Regions from separate parts of the Mesorhizobium sp. WSM2561 genome, predicted to be linked through region 1. Evidence: predicted binding sites of a transcription regulator. Region 1 holds the regulator's gene; each other region holds the start of a gene.
The links. Region 1 encodes PhoB, which activates phosphate uptake and scavenging genes when phosphate is short. Its sites were predicted from a motif close to TGTCATNNANCTGTCAT; they were not measured.
Positions count from the first base shown of each region.

Region 2: the regulator PhoB is predicted to act here: its motif matches at 1,116-1,132, upstream of ppk2 (polyphosphate kinase 2).
Region 3: the regulator PhoB is predicted to act here: its motif matches at 1,107-1,123, upstream of M727_RS0127745 (RNA degradosome polyphosphate kinase).
Region 4: the regulator PhoB is predicted to act here: its motif matches at 1,066-1,082, upstream of M727_RS0126565 (ceramide glucosyltransferase).

Region 1 covers NZ_AZUX01000016.1:185,810-188,011, forward strand. The annotation lists gene M727_RS0115695 (ROK family protein) at 1-686, shown strand, start outside; gene phoB (phosphate regulon transcriptional regulator PhoB) at 850-1,539, opposite strand; gene phoU (phosphate signaling complex protein PhoU) at 1,547-2,202, opposite strand, start outside.
Region 2 covers NZ_AZUX01000029.1:43,139-45,340, forward strand. The annotation lists gene ppk2 (polyphosphate kinase 2) at 108-1,028, opposite strand; partial or broken gene M727_RS37120 (aldo/keto reductase) at 1,284-2,202, shown strand, end outside.
Region 3 covers NZ_AZUX01000045.1:31,867-34,068, forward strand. The annotation lists gene M727_RS0127730 (FAD-dependent monooxygenase) at 1-705, opposite strand, end outside; gene M727_RS0127735 (zinc-finger domain-containing protein) at 721-966, opposite strand; gene M727_RS0127745 (RNA degradosome polyphosphate kinase) at 1,286-2,202, shown strand, end outside.
Region 4 covers NZ_AZUX01000041.1:39,807-42,008, forward strand. The annotation lists gene M727_RS0126555 (Hsp33 family molecular chaperone) at 1-354, shown strand, start outside; gene apaG (Co2+/Mg2+ efflux protein ApaG) at 551-943, opposite strand; gene M727_RS0126565 (ceramide glucosyltransferase) at 1,202-2,202, shown strand, end outside.

The DNA.
Region 1 (2,202 bases):
TCTCGGCCATCATGGAGAACGACTGCAACATGATGGCCGTGGCGCTGCGCTGGCGCCACCCGCATCGCTACCGCGACGATTTCATCGCCATCCTGCTCTCGCACGGCATCGGCATGGGGCTGGTGCTGAAGGGCGAGCTGTTCACCGGCACCCACTCCTCGGGCGGCGAATTCGGCCACATGATCCATCGGCCGGGCGGCGCCCTTTGCCGCTGCGGGCGGCGCGGCTGCGTCGAGGCTTATGCCGGCAATTACGCCATCTGGCGCAACGCAAGGCAATTGAGCGAGAACGCCGAGCCGGTCGCCGATGTCAGCGACGCCGAGATGCGGGCACTGGCGGCCCGGGCGCGCCAGACGGACGGACCGGAGCGCGAAGCCTACCGCAAGGCCGGCGAAGCGCTCGGCTTCGGGCTCGGCAGCCTGTTCGCGCTGATCGATCCGGCACCGGTGGCCATGGTCGGCGCCAGCGCTGCCGCCTTCGACCTGATCGAACCGGCCCTGCGCGAGGCCATCGCCCAGACCGCTGGCGGCCAGCATTCGGGTTCGATTTCCTTCGACACCGAGCCGAACGAGCTGCCGCTGATCCGCGAAGGCTGCGCCATGCGGGCGCTGAGCTTCGTCGATCAGGAGATTTTCGCGCCGAGCATCCAGGCACGAGCCGGCTCGGTGGGAAAGAACGTGGCTTGAGTTCGAAGGCAGGGATCCCCGGATCGCGACTTGGCGTGTGTTCCGGTCAGGCCGCGCCGAGGATGGTGGATTCCGAGAACCGGAGCGGAGCGTACTTTCGGGTACGTCAGCACCGGAAGCGCAGGTATCAGCCGTTCGCAGGCCGGCATCACCTGAATATCAGCTAGTCTTCCCTGATCGCATAGCCGGCGCCGCGGATGGTGCGGATGACATCGGGCATGCGACCATTGTTGACCGCCTTGCGCAACCGGCCGACATGGACGTCCACCGTGCGCTCGTCGATGTAGATCGTCTCGCCCCAGACATTGTCGAGCAACTGGCTGCGCGAGAAGACCCGGCCCGGGTGGCGCATCATGAATTCGAGCAGCCGGAATTCGGTCGGCCCGAGCCGAATCTCGCTCTTCTTGCGATAGACCCGGTGCGATTCACGATCGAGCATGATGTCGCCGACCTTGAGCACGCTGGACAGCACTTCGGGCTTGGCGCGGCGCAGCAGCGCCTTGACCCTGGCCATGAATTCCGGTGTCGAGAACGGCTTGACCAGATAGTCGTCGGCTCCGGTCGAAAGGCCTCGCACCCGGTCGCTCTCCTCGCCGCGCGCGGTCAGCATGATGATCGGCAGCCGCTCGGTTTCGGGGCGCACCCGAAGGCGCCGGCAAAGCTCGATGCCGGAAACCGCCGGCACCATCCAGTCAAGCACCAAAAGATCGGGCACGTTTTCCTGCAGCCGGATTTCGGCCTCGTCGCCGCGCGTCACCACCTCGACCTGATAGCCTTCGGATTCAAGATTGTAACGGAGGAGGACGCCCAGCGGCTCTTCATCCTCCACCACCATGATGCGCGGCGCGATCATCGGCCGGTCACTCCTGTCCTGTCGCCGGCGCCGACATCGTCGTTTCGTCGAGCTTCGGGCGATCCGCCGGCAATTGCTGCCCGGTCACGACAAAATAGGCGTTTTCGGCGATGTTGGTGACATGATCGCCGATACGCTCGAGATTCTTGGCGCAGAACAGAAGGTGCGTGCAGGCGGTGATGTTGCGCGGATCCTCCATCATGTAGGTCAGGAGCTCGCGAAAAACCGCCGTGTATTTCACGTCGATCTTCTGGTCGTCGGCGCGCAGTTCCTTCAACGCGCCGGCATCGCGCGACACATAGTGCTCAACCACGCCGCGCAGCTGCACAAGAACGAGATCCGCCATCGCATCTATACCGTGCGACAGATTCCGCGGCGTCGCGCTCTGCCCGACTGCGCTGACCCGCTTGGCTATGTTCTTGGCCAGATCGCCGATGCGCTCGAGATCGCCGGCCATGCGGATTGCGCCAACCACTGCGCGCAGATCCTGCGCCATCGGCTGCCGTTTGGCGATCAGCGTGATGGCGCTGTCGTCGAGTTCGCGCTGCCGCGCATCCATGATGGCGTCGTCCGAGACGACGCGCTGCGCCATCGCATTGTCCGACGCAAGCAACGCGCGGATCGAGGCCGCGACCATTGCGGCGGCGAGCTCGTCCATGTCGC
Region 2 (2,202 bases), on a different contig from region 1:
TCCCCATGCAGTGACATTGGGGGGCAAATTGTCGAGGTTGGCGCAGCCCCTCATCCGCCTGCCGGCACCTTCTCCCCGTATAGTGACGGGGAGAAGGGAACCATGAATCAATACTTCTCCGGAACATACAGTTCGCGCGGCAGAACCTGGCGCTCATATTCGGGATTGAAGACGCGGTCGGGCAGCGTGATCTCCTCGTGCGGCACCTCCTCATAGGGCACCTGCTTGAGGAGATGATCGATGCAGTTCAGCCGTGCCCGCTTCTTGTCGTTGCCCTCGACGATGAACCAGGGGGCTTCGGGAATGTTGGTGCGGGCGAAGGTCTCTTCCTTGGCCTTGGTGTACTGTTCCCAGCGCACGCGCGACTGCAGGTCCATCGGCGACAGCTTCCACTGCTTCATCGGATCGTGGATGCGCATCTGGAAGCGCATCTGCTGTTCCTCGTCGGTGATGGAAAACCAGTATTTGACCAGGGTGATGCCGGAGCGGACCAGCATGCGCTCGAACTCCGGCACGTCGCGAAAAAACTCCTCGACCTGGTCCGGCTCGGCGAAGCCCATCACACGCTCGACGCCGGAGCGGTTATACCAGGAGCGGTCGAACAGCACGATCTCGCCGCCTGCCGGCAGATGCGGCACGTAGCGCTGAAAATACCATTGCGATTTCTCGCGCTCGGTCGGCGCCGGAAGTGCGACGACGCGGCAGATGCGCGGATTGAGCCGCTGGGTGATGCGCTTGATGACGCCCCCCTTGCCGGCCGAATCGCGGCCCTCGAAAACCACCACCAGCTTCTTCCTGGTGTAAGCCACCCAGGACTGCAGCTTGATCAATTCGGATTGCAGCGTGATCAGGTCGCGAAAGTATTGCAGGCGATCCATCGAGGGCGGATGCGCGTTCTTGTAGATCTTGGCGATTTCCAGCGACAGCGCCGGTTCCGACATCTCCAGCTCGTAGTCCTCGTCGAGCGTGTCGGCGAGTTCCGCTTCCAGCCAGTCCCTGGCGGGAGAATTCTGTTTTGCTTCGGTCATTTATGCTGCTCCGCGTGCACGCCCGCGTCGGCCTCGGCCTGCGGGCCGAGATCGGACACCTTGAGCCGACTTGCATATAGGCCGGCAATGACGGTTTTATTGCAGCCGGCCCGCACGCCGGTCGCCCAACTCCGCGAGATGTGATCGATCAGCCTCCCTGGCACACACGACAAGCGGCTCGAATTGTCCTACAAATGCCAGGTTTCCCCGAGCAACCTTCAAAGCACCTTTTCAACGCAATCGCGAGGATCTGACATGGAATACCGCACACTCGGCCGTTCCGGGCTGAAGGTTTCGACGCTGACCATGGGCACCATGACTTTTGGCGGCGCCGGCGCATTCTCGCGGTCGGCAAGACCGATCTCGACGAGGCACGCCGGATGATCGACCTCTGCATCGACGCCGGCATCAATCTCATCGACACCGCCAATGTCTATTCGAACGGGCTTTCGGAAGAGATCATCGGCGAAGCGCTCGACGGCAAACGCAAGGGCGATGTGCTGATCGCCTCCAAGGCGCGCATGCGGATCGGCGACGGCCCCAACGATGAGGGCCTGTCGCGCTACCATCTGATCCGCGAGTGCGAGAAGAGCCTGAAACGCCTCAGGACCGACGTCATCGACATCTATTTCCTTCACGAATGGGACGGCACGACGCCGCTCGAAGAGACCATCGCCGCGCTCGACACACTCGTCAGCCAGGGCAAGATCCGCTATGTCGGCTGTTCCAACTATTCCGGCTGGCAGGTGATGAAGGCGCTGGGGGTCAGCGACCGCCAGCACCAGCCGCGTTTCGTCACCCAGCAGATCCACTACACGCTGGAAGCGCGCGAAGCCGAATATGAACTGCTGCCGATCTCGGTCGACCAGGGGCTTGGCGTGCTGGTGTGGAGCCCGCTCGCCGGTGGACTGCTGTCCGGCAAATACCACCGCGACCAGGCCACCGCCCGCCAGATCAGCGGCTGGACCGAACCGCCGATCCGCGACGAGGACCGGCTGTGGCGGATCGTCGACGTGCTTGCCCATATCGGCGAGAACCATGGCGTTTCGGCGGCGCAGGTGGCGCTTGCCTGGCTGCTCGGCCGGCCCGCGGTCAGTTCGCTGGTGATCGGCGGACGGACCGAAGCGCAGTTCAAGGACAATATCGCCGCAGCCAGTCTGGTGCTGACCGGCGA
Region 3 (2,202 bases), on a different contig from region 1:
GAACGCCGTGCCGTTGCTGACCGGATAGGCGACGAGGTGGAAGCCGGGATGCAGGAAGGTGGTCACGCAATTGGCGGCGCCGACCGCCGCAAGGGCTTCTCCTGCGACACTGTCTGCACTGATCGTAGCGCGCCAGGCAAGCTCGCCCGAAAACCGGCTTTTGGCCGCAAACCAGCCAAAAGCCCGGATCGCCGACCAGACGCCGTCGGCGCCGATCAGCAGAAAGCCGCCGGCTTCGACTGTCTTGCCGGCAATCTCGACTGTTGCCGTGGCATGGCGCGGTCCTGTGGCGATGCCGCCGACGCGCGCGCCGGTGACGAGACTGATGTCCGGCCGTTCGGCAAGGCGCGCCATCAGTGCATCTTGCAGGTCAGCCCGATGAGCGACGAGATAAGGCGCCTGCCAGCGCCTTTCGGCCGCTTCGCCAAGCGGCACCCGCGCCAGCTCACGTAGCGTGGCGGCGTCCTTGAGCACGACCGCCTCCGGCCGCACCGCCGCCGGCAACAGCCGGTCGAGCACGCCGAGCTGGCGAAGGATGCGCGTCGCGTTGGGTGAGAGCTGGATGCCGGCACCGGCCGCTTCGAGGCGCGGCGCCTGTTCGAACAGCCGCACCAGATAGCCGCGCTCGGAAAACGCCAGTGCCGCGGTCAGTCCGGCGACGCCGGCTCCGGCGATAACGACCTGCCGGGACCGGGTGTCGTCCATGGGATGGCGTGCGCGTCAGGCGGCCTGGTGGATATACAGGCATCCGGCAGGCTGTGTTTCCGTCGCCTTCAGCTTTGGCGAATAGCGAAAAAGCGTCGAGCAATAGGGGCAGACCTTTTCATTGTCGTCGCCCATGTCGAGAAACACATGCGGATGGTCGAAGGGCGGGTTTGCGCCGGTGCACATGAATTCCTTGACGCCGATGTCGATTGCCGGATAGCCCGCATCGTTTTGGAAATGGGGAATGGAACCGCCTGCCATCGTCGTCTCCTGCATTTGCCGCATGACCCCGGAGCATGCGCAAAATCAAAATTCCACCGCGTCCTTGGCACGCGCAAAGGACGCGCCGCGCTGCAGCCTGGATTGCATCTGGATCATAAGCTGTCTCTTTGCAAGATCGATGAAATCAAACTGTCGTAAAAGCCTGTCACAGGATAAGCTAAGCCGGTTAAGGCATGGCCCCGAAACCGAATTCGGTTTCGCCGGGGATCATGCGTAGCTTAAGTGGCGGGAGCGTCCTTTTGCGCGTCCGCAAAGACGCGCGACGCTGTGGCCAGCGGGTGCGAAACGAGCAGGAACCATGAACGAACTAAAGCCGGTGCAGAGCGAATTCACCACTGTCGAGGTGGCGAGCCCAGAGGGCGGCAACCCGGACCGGTTCGTCAACCGCGAGTTTTCCTGGCTGCAATTCAACCGCCGCGTCCTCGAAGAATCGCTGAACGCCAACCATCCGCTGCTCGAGCGGGTCCGCTTCCTGTCGATTTCGGCCGCCAATCTCGACGAGTTCTTCATGGTCCGTGTCGCCGGTCTCGCCGGCCAGGTGCGCGAAGGCATCACGCTGAAGAGCGCGGACGGCCGCACCCCCGAACAACAGCTGGAACAATTGCTGCGCGAGGTCGAGCGCCTGCAGGAGGACCAGCAGAACAGCCTATCCGCTCTGATGCTGCTGCTCGACAAGGAAGGCATCGAGAGCATCAGCCGCGATGGGCTGACCAAGGACGAGAAGACCTGGCTCGAGGATCATTTCCAGGAGCAGGTGTTTCCGGTGCTCACACCGCTGTCGATCGACCCGGCGCATCCGTTCCCGTTCATTCCCAATCTCGGCTTCTCGATGGCGCTGCAACTGCGCCACCGCAGGAATGGCGAGGAGATGAGCGCGCTGTTGCGTCTGCCGGTGGCGCTGAAGCGCTTCATCCGCTTGCCTGACCGCAAGCATCATGTCCGCTTCATTCCGCTGGAAGAAGCGGTCGGCCTCTATATCGGCAAGCTGTTCCCCGGCTACGAGGTCAAGGGCTCCGGTACGTTCCGCATCATCCGCGACAGTGACATCGAGGTCGAGGAGGAGTCCGAGGATCTCGTGCGCCTGTTCGAGACGGCGCTGAAACGTCGTCGTCGCGGCTCGGTCATCCGCATCGAATTCGACAAGCTGATGCCGGCCGAACTGCGCGAGTTCGTCGCCGGCGAGCTTGGCGTCTCGTCGAGCCGGATCAGCGTGCT
Region 4 (2,202 bases), on a different contig from region 1:
CTTCCGGGTGGCGACGGCGATCCGCGCGAGGAGATCCATGATCCGGCCGACAATTCCTGGCAGGAACTGCTCGCGTTGCTTGGCACCATCGAGCCGACGGAACTGATCGACCCGACGATCGGCGCCGAGCGGTTACTTTACCGGCTGTTCCACGAGCACGGCGTGCGCGTCTTCGGCGGCGTGCCGGTAGCCGACCAGTGCTCATGCTCCAGGGAGAAGATCCGCGGCATTCTCGAAGGCTTCTCCGCCGACGAGATCAGGGACAGCACCGAGGATGGCGGCATTCACGTCGCCTGCGAATTCTGTTCGAAGCAATATGACTTCGACCCGGCGGAATTTGCTGCGGCTCAATAGAATTGAAATCACCGATGAAGCGTTGGCGCTGCCGTTCACCCTTACCTCTCCCCGTGAAGAACGGGGAGAGGGGGCGCCAGCGTTGCGACAGGTTGTCCAGTTGATAGATGGGTTCCCTTCTCCCCGTTCACCATACGGGGAGAAGGTGCCGGCAGGCGGATGAGGGGCAGCACGACCTTCCGGCCATCTATCTCTCTCAGTTCACCGTCCGCCGCGTGCCCGGCAGGTCGAGCGAAAAGGCGGGGATGGCGACGTCGAACGTCTCGCCCCGCTTGTTGCGCATCGTGTAGTGGCCGACCATGATGCCGGATGGCGTCGAGAGTGGGCAGCCAGACGTATACTGATAACTATCGCCGGGATTGAGTTCAGGCTGGTCGCCGACAACGCCGGCGCCGCGCACCTCCTCGACCCGGCCGGTGCCGTCGGTGATCTGCCAGTAGCGCGACAGAAGCTGCACGAGTTCATCCGACTGGTTGTCGATGGTTACCTGGTAGCCCCAGACATAGCGGTTCTCCGACGGGTCGGAGCGATCTTCCAGATAGAACGGCCTGACCTGCACTTCGATGTCGCGCGTGACGGCGCTGTACATAAATCACTCCACACTATGCAGACGGAACATTCGACCCTCTCAGCAGTTCGGTCAACGGGGTGCGTCGCCTCGGTGTCTGCCATCGTTGCCCGAATTTGTTAAGCGCAGGTGCCGAACAACAATGTCATTTAAGTGACACGTGACAATGATGGTGTGCAGGGCTGGGGATGGTGTGCAGGGCCGGGCGACTCAGCATTCTGTCGAACTGTTGAAAACGGCTTTCATGCGGCCGGTTTTTTCTGGAGCGACCAGATATTGATGGAATTGACAGTCACAGCCGCCTTGCTTTCCATAGTTCTGCTTATTGTCAATCTCGCCAGCATCCTGCTCGCTTCGTTGAAGCTGAAGCGGCCTGGCAGGATCACGCCGCCAGCCGCCAAGGCGCCGCCGGTGTCGATCGTCGTGCCGTCGCGCGGCGTCGAGCCGTTTACCGAGGAGACGCTCGAGCGCGCCTTCTCTCTCGACTGGCCGCGCTATGAGCTCATCTTCTGCGTCGCCCATGCCGACGACCCGGTGGTCGGGCCGATCACCGAAGCGATCGCCCGCTTTCCGGCCGTGCCGGCCCGGCTGCTCGTCGGCGACGACCGCATCAGCGGCAATCCGAAACTCAACAATTGCGTGAAGGGCTGGGAGGCCGCGCGCCACCACTGGGTCATCCTTGCCGATTCCAACGTCCTGATGCCGAGGGACTATGTCCAGCATCTGATGACGGGATGGCGGCAGGACACCGGCCTCGTCTGCTCGACGCCGATCGGCTCGCGGCCGGACGGGATCTGGGCGGAGGTCGAATGCGCTTTCCTCAATACGCTGCAGGCGCGCTGGCAATATACCGGCGAGGCGCTCGGCCTCGGTTTTGCCCAGGGCAAGAGCATGCTGTGGAGCAAGCCATTGCTCGACGCCAATGGCGGCATCCGTGCGCTTGCTGCCGAGATTGCCGAGGATGCCGCTGCGACCAAGCTTGTCAACGGGCTCGGACTGCGCGTCAATCTCGTTGCCTCGCCCTTCGAGCAGCCGCTCGGCTTGCGCACATTTGGCGAAATCTGGTCGCGCCAGGCCCGCTGGGCACGCCTGCGTCGCGTCACATTCCCACTGTTCTTCGCGCCCGAGATCCTGATCGGAGCGGCGCCGCCGCTGGTGCTGGCGCTGGTTGCGGCAGCAGGCGCCGGGTTCAGCCTGCCGGCGACCGCCATCGCCGTGCTGATAGTCGCCTATCTGCCGGAATGCGCTCTCGCCTCGGCCAAGGGCTGGCACCTGTCGCT